2 regions of the Virgibacillus salidurans genome follow, and region 1 is predicted to be linked to the other one. Evidence: riboswitches for the same ligand, from Rfam matches in the RefSeq annotation. Region 1 holds a riboswitch; the other holds the start of a gene.
The links. Region 1 has a riboswitch for S-adenosylmethionine ahead of KFZ58_RS12410 (methionine ABC transporter ATP-binding protein). Riboswitches for the same ligand answer to the same signal wherever they lie in the genome.
Positions count from the first base shown of each region.

Region 2: it holds a riboswitch for S-adenosylmethionine, as region 1 does, so the genes downstream of both, KFZ58_RS13600 (CaiB/BaiF CoA transferase family protein) here and KFZ58_RS12410 (methionine ABC transporter ATP-binding protein) in region 1, are expected to answer to the same signal.

Region 1 is NZ_CP074373.1:2,406,807-2,415,498, reverse strand. Features, by position in the region: gene KFZ58_RS12445 (3-hydroxyacyl-CoA dehydrogenase/enoyl-CoA hydratase family protein) at 1-1,119, shown strand, start outside; gene KFZ58_RS12440 (acetyl-CoA C-acetyltransferase) at 1,138-2,313, shown strand; gene KFZ58_RS12435 (acyl-CoA dehydrogenase FadE) at 2,362-4,146, shown strand; gene KFZ58_RS12430 (arsenate reductase family protein) at 4,308-4,664, shown strand; gene gcvH (glycine cleavage system protein GcvH) at 4,737-5,120, shown strand; gene KFZ58_RS12420 (toprim domain-containing protein) at 5,244-5,597, shown strand; gene KFZ58_RS12415 (thioredoxin family protein) at 5,608-5,922, shown strand; SAM riboswitch class I at 5,997-6,108, shown strand; gene KFZ58_RS12410 (methionine ABC transporter ATP-binding protein) at 6,216-7,244, shown strand; gene KFZ58_RS12405 (methionine ABC transporter permease) at 7,234-7,902, shown strand; gene KFZ58_RS12400 (MetQ/NlpA family ABC transporter substrate-binding protein) at 8,399-8,692, shown strand, end outside.
Region 2 is NZ_CP074373.1:2,644,072-2,652,763, reverse strand. Features, by position in the region: gene ilvC (ketol-acid reductoisomerase) at 1-86, shown strand, start outside; gene KFZ58_RS13625 (2-isopropylmalate synthase) at 73-1,617, shown strand; gene leuB (3-isopropylmalate dehydrogenase) at 1,862-2,968, shown strand; gene leuC (3-isopropylmalate dehydratase large subunit) at 3,058-4,464, shown strand; gene leuD (3-isopropylmalate dehydratase small subunit) at 4,477-5,064, shown strand; gene ilvA (threonine ammonia-lyase) at 5,120-6,067, shown strand; SAM riboswitch class I at 6,223-6,342, shown strand; SAM riboswitch class I at 6,485-6,599, shown strand; gene KFZ58_RS13600 (CaiB/BaiF CoA transferase family protein) at 6,788-7,993, shown strand; gene KFZ58_RS13595 (enoyl-CoA hydratase/isomerase family protein) at 8,122-8,692, shown strand, end outside.

The sequences.
Region 1 (8,692 bases):
CCTGAATGGGTACAAAAGATGCTTGAAGACGGCCATGAATCTTTTTATAAACAGGAGAATGGCAAGGTTTATTACTTTGAACAGGGCGAATATAAGGAGCAACAATTTAATAAAAAAGAGATTCATCTTCAAAATCTCAAAGATGTGAATGGTGTGATTAAAAAGAATACCGGTGCGAGTTTAATAGATTTAGGTGACGGGGTGTTAGGACTTGAATTTCATTCGAAAAGCAATGCGATCGGCCTCGACATTATTCAAATGGTAAACTTCGCGCTTGAAGAAGTGAATAAAAATTACGAAGGGCTTGTCATTGGAAATCAGGGTAAACACTACTCTGTTGGTGCAAACCTTGCCATGATGTTAATGGAAGCGCAGGATGACAACATCTTTGAATTGGATATGGTTATCCGCCAATTTCAAAACATGGGGATGAACATTAAGTATTCCGATAAACCCGTTGTGGCAGCACCGTTTAATATGGCTGTCGGGGGAGGAGCAGAAGTAGCCCTGTCGGCTGCAGCGATTCAAGCATCACCGGAGACATATATGGGTCTGGTTGAATTTGGTGTCGGGTTAATCCCTGGTGGCGGTGGAACGAAGGAACTTTATTTAAAAGCACTTCGCAACCTGCCTGAAGGTATAAATTTTGACCTGACGAAAGTAGCGAATGATGTATTTGAAAAGGTAGCTATGGCAAAAGTCTCAACATCAGCTGTTGAAGCGCGTGAAAATGGATTTTTAAACAACCAGGATAGCATAAGTACAAATCCGGATCATCTGCTGCATGATGCAAAGGAAAAGGTATTAGAATTGGCAAAAGCAGGCTATCAAGCGCCGAAGCGTGAAAAGATCCCTGTCGTAGGCGACGCAGGCTATGGGGCGATGCTTCTTGGGGCAAAATCATTGCGTTTTGGTGGATATGCATCTGATCATGACGTGAAAATTGCTGAAAAGTTAGCTTATGTTTTATCAGGCGGGCGCATTAAAGAAGGAACCGTCATTGATGAGCAGGTCATGCTTGATTTAGAGCGTGAAGCATTCCTGAGCTTAATCCAGGAACCACTGACCCAGGCTAGAATGCAGCATATGCTTGTAAAAGGAAAACCACTACGTAACTAAATGATAGGGGGAGAAAATGTGAAGGAAGCAGTAATTGTTGCAGGTGCAAGAACCCCTGTAGGAAAAGCAAATAAAGGATCACTCAACAATAGTCGACCAGACGATTTAGCAGCATTGACAATTAAAGAAACGCTGAAACGTGCAGGAAATTATGATGGGAATATTGATGATGTGATTATTGGAAACGCTATGCCGGAAGCAGAACAGGGCATGAATATGGCCCGAAATATCGCAGGGCTCGCTGGTCTAAGAAACGATGTACCGGGAATTACGATTAACCGCTACTGTTCATCAGGCTTACAAAGTATCGCCTTTGCAGCGGAACGAATCATGATTGGCGCCAGTAATTCGATCATTGCAGGCGGTGCAGAGTCAATGAGTCTCGTTCCAATGGGCGGTCATGTTATTAAACCGAATCCAACATTGGTTCAAGATGCGCCTGGATATTATATGGAAATGGGGCATACCGCAGAAGAGGTAGCGAATCGTTTTAATATTTCACGAGCAGACCAGGACGCGTTTGCAGTCCAAAGCCATGAGCGTGCAGAAAAAGCCATTAAAGAAGGGAGATTTGATGACGAAATAGTCCCGGTAGAAGTAACAAACCGTGTTGTCGGGGAGAAGAATAAAATTGAAGAAAAATCATTTCAATTTACAACTGATGAAGGGGTACGACCTGGTACAACCACAGATGTACTCGCAAAACTTCGCCCGGCTTTTAACATCAAAGGATCCGTTACTGCCGGAAACGCTTCGCAAATGAGTGATGGAGCAGCATCGGTTCTTGTAATGGACCGTGAAAAGGCAGAAGCAGAAGGGTTAACAGCCCTCGTCAAATTCCGTTCGTTTGCTGTAGCTGGTGTGGAACCGGAGATTATGGGAGTAGGGCCTGTTGAAGCTGTACCAAAAGCATTGAAAATAGCTGGTATTGATCTGTCAGACGTTGGCCTATTTGAATTAAATGAAGCATTTGCATCCCAATCTGTACGCGTCATTGAAGCATTGGGTCTGGATACAAACAAGGTAAATGTGAATGGTGGGGCAATTGCGCTTGGCCATCCACTTGGGATGACAGGGACAAAATTAACGTTAAGTCTTATCCATGAAATGAAGCGCCGCAATGAGCAATATGGTGTTGTTACGATGTGTATTGGCGGCGGGATGGGTGCCGCAGGGGTGTTCGAACTGTTGTAACTCCATATGTTTTTTAATAAATATTCCAAAATGGAAAGGGAGATTTACATGGGTGAAACAAAGGAAAGAATTTTCAAAGGCGGGGCATTTTTAGTAGAAGATTTGACTGCAGATGATGTCATTACACCAGAGGACTTCACAGAAGAGCATAAAATGATTGCCAAGACAACGGAAGATTTTGTTTTAGGGGAAGTAGTACCAAAGATTGATAATCTCGAAAACCACGAATTCGAGCATTCCGTAGATTTATTGAAAAAAGCAGGGGAACTCGGACTGCTTGGAGCTGATGTTCCGGAAGAATATGGCGGTCTGGGACTAGATAAAATTAGTTCATCCTTGATTACAGAAAAAATTTCGCGCGGTGGCGGGTTCTCGGTAACGCACGGGGGGCATGTAGGGATCGGTTCCCTTCCGATTGTATTTTTCGGTAATGATGCACAAAAGGAAAAATATTTACCGAAGCTTGCAACAGGTGAGCTTTTAGCTGCATATGCACTAACAGAACCAAGCTCCGGTTCTGACGCGATGAGTGCGAAGACAACAGCTACCTTAAATGAAGCTGGTACTCATTATATTTTAAATGGGGAAAAACAGTGGATCACAAATTCCGCATTCGCTGATGTGTTTATTGTTTATGCAAAAATTGATGGAGAGCATTTCTCGGCGTTTATTGTTGAACGTGAATTCCCGGGGGTATCTACTGGTCCAGAAGAGAAGAAAATGGGGATTAAGAGCTCATCAACCCGAACGCTCGTATTGGAAGATGCGGAAGTACCTGTGGAAAATCTGTTAGGTGAAAAAGGCCGCGGTCACATCATTGCTTTCAATATTCTAAACCTGGGACGTTATAAGCTCGCGGTCGGTGGTGTTGGCGGGTCCAAACGCGCACTGGAATTAGCAACCAAATATGTAAATCAGCGTAAACAGTTTGACACACCAATTTCGAGCTTTTCATTAACACAGGAGAAATTGGCAACGATGGCATCGGAAACATATGCTAATGAAAGCTCCGTTTATCGTACGGTTGGCCTCTTTGAACAGCGTATGGGAGCATTAACAGACGAACAATTAAAAGACGGACGTGAAGTAGCGCGTGCTATCGCTGAATATCAAATTGAATGTTCTATGAATAAATATATGGCTACAGAGTTACTGGATTATACAGCAGATGAAGCGGTCCAATTGCACGGTGGCTATGGATTCATGCAGGAATATGAGGTTGAGCGGATCTATCGTGATGCGCGAATCAACCGAATTTTTGAAGGAACAAATGAAATCAATCGCCTGCTCGTTCCAGGAACATTGCTGAAAAAAGCAATGAAGGGTGAATTGCCATTACTGCAAAAAGCACAAGGACTCCAAGAGGAATTAATGATGATGATGCCAGAGGAAGTTGGCGACGAAACATTAGCCCAAGAGAAATACCTATTGAAAAACGCGAAGAAAATCGTCCTGCTAGGTGCTGGTCTTGCCGCACAGAAATACATGCAGAAGATTGAAAATGAGCAGGAAATTTTAGTGAATCTGGCCGACATGGTTGCAGAAGTCTACAACATGGAAGCAGCCATTCTCCGTACAGAAAAAGCAATTAATAAGTCAGGTGAAGCGGAAAATGAACAAAAACTGCTTTATACACAAGTATATGCACAGGAAGCATTCAACCGTATCGAAGCAGATGCAAAAGAAACGTTAATCGCAGTGGAAGAAGGCGATACATTGCGCACAATGTTGTCTTCACTAAGAAAATTGACACGTCACACACCAACAAATGTGATTGCCAAAAAAAGGAAAATAGCTGTGAAGATCATCGAGGAAGAGAAGTATAGCGTGTAAGACCACTCCCCCTTATTACAACTGTGATAGGGGGTTAGTTATTCTATAATTACGGGGATCATCATATGTTATAATACTCCACTTCAAAAACAATGAATAATTCCCCCCAGTCATGGTAGAATGTAATATAAATAGAATGGAATGGAATGGGAGGGTTGTAGATGGCGGTAACATTTTATTGGTATCCGAATTGTGGCACATGTAAAAAAGCGAAGAAGTGGTTGGATGAAAATAAAGTCAACTATAGAACCATACATATCGTAAACACACCACCGAAAAAAGAAACATTGCTTGATCTGATTGCAAAAAGCGATTTGCCAGCCAAGAAGTTCTTCAATTCGAGTGGGAAAAAGTACCGTGAGTTAAATATGAAGGAGAAAATTAAAAATGCAAGCACAGAGGAAATGGCAGAAATTCTAGCCTCTGACGGAATGCTGATTAAAAGACCAATCGTAACGGATGGCGAAAAAGTCACGCTTGGATTCTCTGAAGAAGCTTTTCGTGAAAATTGGTTGTAAAAAGCGGGATACTAGAAAAATATGCACGTAACTTGTATAGTTATGGTGCAATTCTATAATGGAGGGATTCAAATGAGTGTACCAAGCGATTTATTATATTCAGAAGAACATGAGTGGGTAAAACAAGAAGATGGTAAAGTGCGTATTGGAATTACAGATTTTGCCCAGGACGAATTAGGAGATATTGTATTTGTTGAACTTCCGGAAGTGGGGGATGAACTTGAATTAGATGAGCCCTTCGGAAGTGTAGAGTCGGTTAAAACGGTTTCTGAATTATATGCACCGCTAAGCGGGAAAATTGTTGAAGTGAACGAAGATTTAGAGGATAGCCCTGAATTTGTGAACGATTCTCCTTATGACAAAGCGTGGATGGTCGTCGTTGAACCATCTGATGAATCAGAGCTTGATCGCCTATTAACTGCTGAACAGTACAATGCAGTTACAGACGAAGATTAATTAGTGGTTAGTTAATACAGGCTGATTTGCAACAATGTAATTGCATAGTCAGCCTTATCTTTGTCATATACTACCAATCATAGAAGCTTTTTTGGTTGATTTCATCGGGAGTGTTGTGGGATCATGGAACATGAAACAAATAAAGTTATTATTGTTGAAGGGTTGACCGATAAAAGGGAAATCAAAAAGGTGCTTACTGAAGATGCCACTATTGTCTGTACAAATGGTACGCTTGGTGTAGAGCGCTTTGATGATCTTCTGGAAACCTATGATCTGGATAATAAAGATGTCTTTATTTTGGTTGATGAAGATCCTCCAGGTATAAAGTTACGCAGGCAACTTCGGCGGGAACTTCCACATGCAGAACATATTTATGTTAGCAGTGAATACCGTGAAGTAGCAACTACTCCTGGGCATATACTTGCTACTGCTTTGGTGAGTAAAGGATTTGCGGTGAATCCAATTTTTTTAGTATAGGGTGGTAGTTTTGCAAGAAATTACAAACGAACTGCTTCAGCAAGATCGTTATCTATTATTTATTTATACGCCTTTTTGTGGCACATGTCACCTTGCGCGAGCGATGTTAGAGAAGATAGAATCTGTGCATAAAGAAACCATTTTTTATGAGATGAACGCCTCACTACATGCTTCATTTATGCAAGAACAGCAAATTGAGAGCGTTCCTTGTCTATTGATTAAGGAAGGCAATGAGGTTAAAGAAAAAATCTATGTTTTTTATTCGATCGCAAATATCTACACATATTTGACGGATTACAAGCCTGAGCTATTTGTGAAAAGTTAACAGCATGAAAAATAGGATTGACACAGTATAAACAGCATGCTAATATTTAGATTATCAATTTATAAAAAAATTATCTCTTATCTTGAGCGGTGGAGGGACTGGCCCTGTGAACCCGCGGCAACCTGCGATATTTCGATGTCTGAAAGGTGCCAATTCCTGCAAAGTGTATGCTTTGGTAGATGAGGGAACGAGGGTATAACTATTTACGTCCTTCTGTTCTCTTACAGAAGGGCGTTATTTATTTTTGACGGGACATAATAAACAGTGGATCCGTTTTTAAAGGAGGATTAGACGTGATTTCGATTAAGGGTTTGAGTAAATATTTTACTACGAATAACCAAAGAATAACAGCTGTAGATGATCTGACCCTTTCGATTAAAGAAGGTGAGATATTCGGCGTGATCGGCTATAGTGGTGCCGGAAAAAGTACGTTTGTCCGTCTGCTTAATCGCTTGGAAGATCCGTCCTTTGGTAGTGTAGAGATTGACAATCAGGAAATGACGGAATTAAATACAAAGCAGCTTCGTCTGGCGCGGCAGGAAATTGGGATGATTTTTCAGCATTTCAATTTGCTTTGGTCACGTACGGTAAAAGATAATATTGCATTTCCACTAGAAATAGCCGGGGTTACAAAAGCGGAACGTCAGGAACGTGTACGGGAGCTAATTAATTTGGTGGGTCTATCCGGACGGGAAGATGCATATCCATCCCAGTTAAGCGGGGGACAGAAACAGCGCGTGGGTATTGCTCGTGCTTTAGCAAATAACCCGAAAGTATTGCTTTGTGATGAAGCCACTTCCGCGTTGGATCCGGAAACGACCAATTCCATCCTCGACTTATTGGTTGATATTAATCAGCGGCTTGGCTTAACTATTATCCTGATTACCCATGAAATGCATGTTATACGTAAAATTTGCAAGCAAGTTGCGGTAATGGACGAAGGGCGAATTGTGGAACAGGGGGATGTTTTGGACGTATTTTTGCACCCGAAACAAAACGTGACAAAAAAATTTGTGGAGCAGGTCATGGGTGCAAATGAGGATGATAGTGTAACTCATTTGATTAATACGTATGAGAAAGGTAAGATCATTCGACTTCATTTTATTGGTGAAACGACAAATCAGGCTTTGATAAGTCAGCTCGCTAAGAAATTCGATCTTGATATAAACATACTTCAAGGTAAAATAACACAGACGCAAGCTGGTGCTTATGGGACATTGTTTGTGCAGGTTGTGGGAGAAACAGCGGAAACGGATCAGGCTATTAGTTATATCCGTGATGATACCTCGGTAGAACTGGAGGTTGTTCGTGATGCTGACTGATTTATTTCCGAATCTGGATGTACAAGACTTGGTTGTTGCAACATATGAAACATTTTATATGACATTGTTAGCACTGTTAGGAACGGTTATTTTAGGAATCATTTTAGGATTGCTCCTGTATCTGACAGCACAAGGTGGAATGTGGCAAAATAAGGTTCTTAATTTTATCGTAGCTACAATTGTAAATGTGTTTCGGGCTATTCCATTTATCATCTTAATTTTATTGTTATTCCCGTTCACTGACTTTTTAATTGGAACCATCCGTGGGCCGTCCGCTGCATTGCCTGCATTGATTATCGGTTCCGCGCCATTTTATGGCAGGCTCGTGGAAATCGCGCTTAAAGAGGTAGATAAAGGTGTGATTGAAGCGGCAAAATCCATGGGAGCAAAAACACGGACCATTATTTTTCGTGTGCTCTTGCCGGAATCGATGCCGGCATTGGTGTCAGGAATTACCGTTACAGGAATTGCTTTAATTGGCTATACAGCGATGGCCGGCGTTATTGGTGCCGGAGGTTTAGGTGACTATGCATACTTCTTTGGTTTTCAGCGACGCGACTTTGATGTTGTGTTAGTTTGTACTGTTTTAATCGTCATCATTGTATTCATTTTTCAATTCATTGGAGACTTTATTTCCAATAAATTAGATAAAAGATAAAGGCTGTTTTCTAAAAGATTGTTTGTTTTTGAGACAAAAGATATAGAATTCGACATTATGTGTTATACTCGCCGCCGTCCGGGATCGCTCAGGGCGGATGCGCATCCTTAGGGCACGGCCTCAGCCTCCTCGCGGGAAACCACCGCTGCGGGGTCTTCGGACACGTGCTATTCCCGCAGGAGTCGCCGCCCTTCGCTCACCCGGACTGGTGAAGTGGTTTGAATAATACGGTAGATCGGCAGTAATCTGATTACAGCGGAGGAAATACATGGAGACTCCTGCGGGAGCAGAGACCTCGGTGAGACTCCGCAGTGCGTTAGCACAAGGAGGCTCACCAGCCGCCCGCGGAAAGCGGAATGTATTTCCGTAGCGAATCCCTGCTCTCAATCAGCATTTGCAAAAGAATTTTCACTACGTCGTCTTTTATATCATCTACGAAGAGTTAAAAGCAATAATACTTACGAAAAGAGCCAAAATAAAAGGAGAGATTTTTATTATGAAGAAGGCGCTAACGTTTTTATCTGTATTTGTAATTTTAGTATTGGCAGCTTGTGGAGGTGGAGATACGTCAGGTGATTCTGAAACGACAGAAATCACTGTTGGAGCGTCCAGTACACCACATGCGGAAATTTTAGAAGAAGCAAAACCACTGCTTGAAGAAGAAGGAATATCTCTTACCGTTGAACAGTATCAGGATTATGTATTACCTAATGATGACTTAGAGAGCGGCAATCTGGATGCAAATTACTTCCAGCATATTCCTTATTTAGAGAATCAAATAGAAGAGATT
Region 2 (8,692 bases), 240 kb from region 1:
GAAGGGAGTTACGAGAGTTAATGCCTTTTGTGAAACAGCCATTGCAAAAAAAACAAAAGGATGTGAAACAGCATGTCACAAATTAAAATTTTCGATACAACGTTGAGGGATGGCGAGCAGTCACCGGGTGTTAATCTGAACAAATTAGAAAAACTGGAAATCGCCAAACAGCTGGAGCGGTATGGTGTTGATCGGATAGAGGCGGGGTTTCCCGCCACTTCCGATGGTGACTTCAACGCTGTGAAAATGATTGCGGAAACGCTAAAAGACACATCAGTTACCGGGCTTGCACGTGCAGTGAAATCAGATATTGATGCCTGCTGGGAGGCGCTGAAGAATACGAAAGAACCTTGCGTGCATATTGTGATAGCAACATCGCCGATTCACATGGAATATAAATTAAAACAATCACCGGAAGAAGTATTGAACACGGCGGTTGAGATGGTGTCTTACGCCAGTCAAAAGTTTCCACAAATTGAGTGGTCGGCAGAAGATGCATCGCGTTCCGATTTAGATTTTCTTGCCAGTATTATTGAAAAAGTTATCGATGCCGGGGCAACTGTTATTAACCTGCCAGATACTGTAGGTTACGCAACACCAAAAGAGTATGGAGACATGTTTCGCTATATGAAAGAAAATGTACCAAATATCGATCGTGTAGATCTATCCTGTCATTGTCATAATGATTTGGGTATGGCCGTTGCAAATTCGATTGCCGCAGTAGAAAATGGCGCAACGCAAATAGAAGGTGCTATTAATGGCATCGGCGAACGGGCCGGGAATGTATCAATAGAAGAGGTTGCAGTTGCCCTGAAGGTACGTGCTGATGCTTACAAGCACACGACAGGCATCCAATTAAATGAAACAAAACGTACGAGTGATTTAGTTGCTAAGTTGACGGGGATGTATGTGCAGGCGAACAAAGCGGTTGTTGGACGTAATGCTTTCTCCCATGAATCTGGTATTCATCAAGATGGTGTACTGAAAAATCCATCTACGTATGAAATCATCACACCAGAAATGGTAGGTGTCCATTCCAATACGCTTTTCCTTGGAAAACATTCGGGTCGTCATGCGTTCCAGGATAACGTAAAGAAGTTGGGTTATGATTTATCAGAAGAAAAACTCAAAGAAGCGTTTAACGAATTTAAACTACTGACAGATCATAAAAAGGAAGTAACCGATGATGATTTGTTTACCATCTTAATGGAAGTGCAAACGGATATGGATAAAGTAGACAAATACGAATTGGAAATGTTCCAGGTGCAATACGGAACAGCGAATATCCCAACAGCTACTGTACGTTTGAAAACGCCAGAAGGAAATGCGGTTGAAACAGCTTGTACAGGTAAGGGCAGTGTAGAGGCATTGTATAAAACACTTGATTCCTTAATTGAAGAGGATTTGAAATTGGTAGATTACCAGCTTAACTCTGTTGGCGGTGGAAAAGATGCACTTGCCGAATCACATGTACAGCTTGAGATCAATGGCGAAAAAGTGAATGGCAGAGGAGCTGCCCAAGACGTGATAGAAGCATCTGCAACTGCATTTTTAAATGGTGTGAACCGTTATATTGTGCAGCAGAATCAGGCGGTGAAGAAGGAAGTAGTGAAATAGAGGTCAGCGGTTAGAAGTCAGATTTTGGAAAATGGTGGAAAAATTGTTTTCCAAATTCAATATATCGCATTAGATATTTTGGCAGATAAGAAAGTTTTATACTTTCTTATCTGCATAATTGGAACGAAGCTTTGCTTTAAGAGCTTGCACTCCAAAGTATAAGGGTTTTTAATAAAGCAAAGAACGCTTTCTAAGAATTCCTTTAACAAAGCCAAGTTTTCGAAAATATAGGGGAGGGTTTATGATGAATAAAAACATTATTCTGCTTCCGGGCGATGGTGTTGGAGGAGAAATTATGGAAGCTGCTGAAGTCGTATTAAACACAATTGCCAGTGAATTTGACCATACCTTTACATTTGACCAGCATAAGATTGGCGGAGACGCGATTGATCATCATGGGGTTCCATTGCCGGAGAATACGATCAAAGCGTGTCAAGAAGCGGATGCGATTTTACTGGGTGCTGTTGGGGGAGAAAAATGGGACTCTTTTCCCGCGCATCTGAGACCTGAAAAAGGATTGTTGGGGATCCGAAAGACATTGGGGTTATTTGCTAATCTTCGCCCGGTAAAAGGTTTTACCCCTTTACTTCATGCCTCCCCATTAAAAGAAGATGTGATTAATGGCAGTGATATTTTAATCATTCGGGAGCTGACAGGCGGGCTTTATTTCGGCAAGCCAAGTGAAAGACGGGAAGATGGAAACGCCGTTGTTGATACCCTTTATTACCAGCGGAGCGAAATGGAACGGATTATTGATAAAGCTTTTCAAAGCGCGCGTCTTAGAAATAACCATTTAACATCTGTTGATAAAGCGAATGTCCTGGAATCCAGCCGCATGTGGCGCGAAATTGTTGAGGAGAAGAGAAAGGATTACCCGGATGTTACGGTAGAGCATCTGCTTGTTGATGCTGCGGCAATGAAGCTGATCACACAGCCGGATCGTTTTGACACCATCGTTACGGAAAATTTATTTGGCGATATTTTAAGTGATGAGGCATCAGTCTTAACTGGATCCCTTGGGATGTTGCCGTCTGCTAGTATACGTTCCGATGGTGTCGGACTATATGAGCCTGTTCATGGTTCAGCACCTGACATTGCCGGAAAAGGAGTTGCGAACCCACTAGGAATGATCCTCTCAAGCGCACTTATGCTAAGGCACTCATTCGGGCTGGAACAGGAAGCTGCTGAGATTGAAGAAGCTGTCAATGAATGTCTGGAGCAAGGGTACCATACCCCTGATTTGCAGATGAAGGATGGCAAGCAGGTAGGGACACAAAAAATGACGGAAATGGTTCTTGAAAACCTAACGACGAAAAGTGTTTGCAATAGTATTGGTAATATGTATGCTTGATGATTCGATCCATTGGATATCAACCGGAAGAGAAAGAATCAACCCAAGCATGAAAAGTATCAACCCAATAAGGCAGAGGAGGTTTTAAAATGGCGAAACCGGAAACAATCATTTCTAAAATTTGGAATAAACATGTCGTGCATGAAGAGGTAGGAAAACCGGATTTAATGTATATTGATCTGCATTTAGTTCATGAGGTAACCTCTCCTCAAGCTTTTGAAGGGCTGCGTTTAAACAATAGAAAAGTGCGCCGACCGGATTTAACCTATGCTACCATGGATCACAATGTTCCAACAAAAAATAGGGACGTGATTAAAGACCAAATTTCCAAAAAGCAAATGGAAACATTAAGGCAAAATTGCAGGGATCACGATATCCCATTAGCAGACATGGCGCATCCGGACCAAGGTATTGTTCACGTGATCGGTCCGCAGCTTGGATTAACCCAACCTGGAAAAACAATTGTCTGCGGTGATAGTCATACATCCACACATGGTGCGTTTGGCGCCCTCGCTTTTGGGATCGGCACAAGCGAAGTTGAGCATGTGTTGGCAACACAGACGTTGCAGCAGGAACAGCCAAAATCATTGAATGTTCATGTAGAAGGCGATTTGGGGCCAGGGGTGACGGCTAAAGATTTAATTCTGGCAATCATTGCGAAATTTGGAGTGCGATTCGGCACAGGCTATGTCATGGAATATACAGGTGATGCGATTCGGAATTTATCCATGGAAGGTCGCATGACGGTATGCAATATGTCCATTGAAGCTGGTGCAAGGGCAGGGTTAATCAGCCCTGATCAGAAAACAATTGATTATTTAGAAGGAAAAGAATATGTGCCTGAGGGTGAAGCTTTTACCCAGTTAGCTGATCAGTGGTTAAGCCTTGCTACAGACGAAGGTGCTGTCTATGATAAGACCGTAACGATTAATGCAGCAGAGATTGAACCACAGGTCTCATGGGGAACGAACCCGGGTATGTGTGTACCTGTTAGTGGAGCAACGCCAAGCTTAAGCGATGTTGATCATAGGGAAGATGTCGAGCGAGCCTTAGAATATATGGGATTGGAAGAAAATCAGCCGATGACATCCATTGCAATTGATCATGTGTTTATCGGTTCATGTACGAATTCACGTATAGGCGATTTGAAAAAAGCAGCTGCCATTGTTGAAGGAAAACAAGTACATCCGGGTGTGAGAGGCATCGTTGTACCAGGTTCATTCGGTGTCAAACTGGAAGCGGAAAAAGAAGGACTGGACACGATTTTTAAACAGGCGGGCTTTGAATGGCGCCAGTCCGGCTGCAGTATGTGCTTAGGGATGAATGATGATATCGTCCCACCGGAGGGAAGATGCGCATCGACATCCAACCGAAATTTTGAAGGAAGACAGGGGAATGGGGCCCGTACCCATTTGGTAAGTCCTGAAATGGCGGCTGCAGCTGCGATAGAAGGTCATTTTGTGGATGTCCGCAAATTTGCAGGCGTACCTAACTAGGAGGTGTATGTTATGGAAGCAATTCGGGAACACAAGGGATTAGTTTACCCTTTAAACCGAACAAATGTTGATACGGATCAGATTATACCGAAACAATTTTTAAAACGTATTGAACGAACCGGATTTGGTCAATTTCTCTTTTATAATTGGCGATTTGATGATAACGGGAATGAGCGGGATGATTTTGAATTAAACAACCCCACGTACCAAGGTGCATCGATTTTGTTAGCCGGGGAGAACTTCGGCTGCGGTTCTTCTAGAGAGCATGCACCCTGGGCATTGTTAGATTACGGTTTTCGTGTTATTATAGCTCCGAGCTTTGCTGATATTTTTTACAACAATGCCTTAAAAAATGGAATTATTCCAATTCAACTGGACGAATCCATGTTAAATCAATGGATGCGCCAGGCTGAAGAATCTACATTGGTATTAGATGTAGATCTAGAAGGGCAGCGGATCGTTGATGGGAACCAACATGAGGTGAATTTTGATATCCCGGCATTTCATAAGGAAAAATTATTAAATGGATTGGATGAAATAGCCTTAACCTTAAAGCTCGAGGATGAAATTGAGGCATATGAAAAAGCTTTAGGAAAATAATGAGGAGAGTGAAACCATTGGGGATTGCTTAACAGGTGAAAAGGTTCGTGCGGCGATGGAAAGCTTAACACCCATTGTCCATCGCACACCTTTACTAACATCAAAGACGACCAACAAATTACTCGAAAAAAATATCTATTTTAAAATGGAGAATCAACAAAAAACGGGCGCATTTAAGTTCAGAGGTGCCAGTTTTAAGTTAATGCAGTTAACGGATGCAGAATTAAAAAATGGCGTTATAACTGCTTCAGCTGGAAATCACGCACAAGGTGTTGCCCATGCTGCGGCGAAATTAGACGCGCGTGCAACGATATTCATGCCTGAGAAAACGCCACTAGCAAAAGTACATGCAACAAGAAACTATGGCGCTGATGTTGTGCTTACTGGAGAGTCGTTTCAGGAAGCCTATGAAGCCTCCATGAAAAGACAGATGCAAACGGGAGCTGTTTACATTCATCCGTTTGACGATTATGATGTCATGGCAGGCCAGGGCACGATTGCCATGGAGATGCTGCATCAGGAGCCGCTTCTGGATACGATTATTGTCCCCATTGGCGGCGGAGGACTTATAAGTGGTATAGCAGTTGCTGCCAAGCATATAAACCCAGCTATAAAAATTATTGGTGTTCAAGCAAATGGCGCATCTGCCATGCATGATAGCTTTCATAGTCAAAGTGCGCGGAATTTGAAGTCTGTTTCTACTATTGCTGAAGGCATCGCTGTAAAACAGCCTGGCAAAAATACATTGCCGCTAATTCGTAAGTACGTTGATGATATTATAACCGTTTCAGATGAAGAGATCGCTTCTGCTATCGTTTATATGCTCGAGCGGAACAAGACATTGATGGAAGGTGCAGGCGCCGCGTCTCTAGGCGCACTATTTGCACATCATAAGGATATTGCGTCACGTCATTGTGGTGTTATTGTCAGCGGCGGAAATATGGATATTGGAAATTTACCAAAAATCCAGCATCTTGCTGAGAAATTGCATCATTCAGCGTGAAAAAAGGGATCATTCTGAAGGATTGTAGAATGAAGGCAGAAACAGTCAATCGATTTCAGCCTTCATTCTTCTTAAAGTAGTAAATTTCCTTCTTGACATTTTTTTCTGAATAAGGTAATATACGTATCAATAACCATAAAAAACTATATAAATATTCCTTATAACGAGTCAGGGGAGGAAACTGGTCTTATGATCCTGCGGCAACCGTTACAAATTATGCTTTTTTGTAAGATGGTGCTACTTCCAGCAAGCATTAAAGGCTTGAAAGATGAGGAAGAGTGCGTGAAATTAAAACCTCTTCCAAGTTGGTAGAGGTTTTCTAAATTTTAGGTATGCGTATGAAACGTATATCTTTAAACTAAGTAATCCTATTAGAAAACTAATGAATGAATCGATGAAAAAATTAAATAGTATTATTTCTTATCCAGAGTGGTGGAGGGACTGGCCCGACGATACCCGGCAACCATTAAGTTGGCTTATCAGCTTAACAAGGTGCTAAATCCTGCAGGAGCGTAATCCTGAAAGATAAGAAGAGAAATATATGAAGCTCTCTTCTTAGGAAGGGAGTTTTTTAATATAAAAATAGAACAGTAAAAAGAAGGTAAGTACATTTGATTACGAATAAATAGGCATATTCTATGTTTGACTTATTATTTATTTTAATATGCCTTAATTAGTAGAAATGAAAAAATAAAAATATTACATAAAGGAGTGCTAATTATGGGTGCAATTGATGGTATTAAAGTAATTGAAATTGGAACTGCCATTAACGGACCGTACTGCGGACAAATTTTGGCAGATCATGGCGCAGAAGTTATAAAGATTGAGGCAAAAGATGATATAGGGCACAAACGAACACCTATTTATAAGGGGTTAAGTCTTCATTATACTTCAGTTAACAGGAATAAGAAAAGTATTGCATTGGATTTAAAATCTGAAGAGGGAAGGGATGTCCTGTATCGGCTTATTGAAGAATCCGATGTTCTACTAACGAATTATGCTGCCGGAGTACCTGAACGTCTTGGATTCGGGTATGATAAGGTGTCTCAAATAAATCCACAGATTGTAATGACCCATATAACCGGGTTTGGACTGACGGGTTCATTTCGTAACAAAAAGGCCTTTGATCCCATCATACAAGGAATGAGTGGAATCCTTCATTTAACAGGAGAACCTGATGGGTCACCATCAACGATTGGAGTATATTTGGCAGATCACTTTACACCTTTACAGGCCGCATTGGGAACATTAATGGCCTTGTATTCTAGAACTATAACTGGCAAAGGACAACTTATTGATGTTTCCATGTTAGATTCTATGGTTTCTACACATGCATTTAATTTCTCAGACACTACTTTAAATAAAGTAAGTCACAAGCGGACGGGCTCAAGAATCTCTTACACATTTTCTGGTATATTCCCTACGAAAGATGGATATGTTGTTATTGCTCCGCTCTCCGATGAAATGTGGGATGGATTTTGTGAAGCCATCGACCGTTATGACTGGAAAACAGAGCATTCGAAATATTGGGATATGAATAAGCGCTTGGATGATTTCGACATACTGGAAGAAGGATTTGTGAAGTGGTCCATTCAATACTCTACTGAGGAAGTGATTCGTATTCTTGATGGTGTAGGTGTACCATGTGGTCCGGTCAGTACGATAGAGGAAGTAATTGATAGTCCGATTACAAAAGAAAGAGATATGATTTTGCCGCTTAAAATTCCCGGGTACGAAGAAATAATGGTACCTGGTGTTCCAATAAAATTTAATGAAACACCACATAGGGCTGTTTCTCCCCCACCGTTTTTAAGTCAAAATGCTAATGAGATATTGAGTAGTCTCGGGTATTCAGAAGAGGATATTTCAAGGATGATTGATGAGGGAGCGGTTGTTCGGTATGAAGATAAAGAAGTTGGAAAATAAAGTTCAAACGAAAAATTCTAAGATATTATGAATGTATTAATTATCCTTTAAAAATTAGTAGCTTCATTTGAATTTGATGAGTATTGTAAAAAGGAAAATTAACATTTGCTTGAAAAGAGGTTATTAAAATGGAATTTGTAAAATTTGAGTTAGAGGGTTCTATTGGTATTGTCACGATAGACCGTCCTCCTGTAAATTCTTTAAATTTACAAGCGTATGATGAAATTAAGAAGACTTTTGAAATGATTAACAGTGACCGTACTGTTCGAGTAGTTATATTAAGAGCAGAAGGAAAAGTATTTATAGCAGGCAATGATGTAAACGATATTTCTTCTATAACCAGTGATAATTATTTAGAATACAAGCAACACGTACTAGATTGTATTCAAGCTGTCTATAACTGCCGTGTCCCTGTGATTGTAGCATTGTCCGGGGCATCCGTGGGTGCTGGGTTGGCTTTAGTATCTAGCTGTGATCTTATTATTGCATCAGACAGAGCAAAAGTTGGAGTTCCGGAAATCAATATTGGTCTCGTAGGAGCCGGAGATGGACCATCAAGACTTGTACCGCATAAAGTTGTCCGCTATCTTGGATTAACCGGTGAATACATTTCTGCCTCTGAGCTAAGACATTACGGCGGAGTTCTTGATGTAGTACCAGATGAAAATTTAATGGATCGTGTACTTGAAGTAGCAAGAA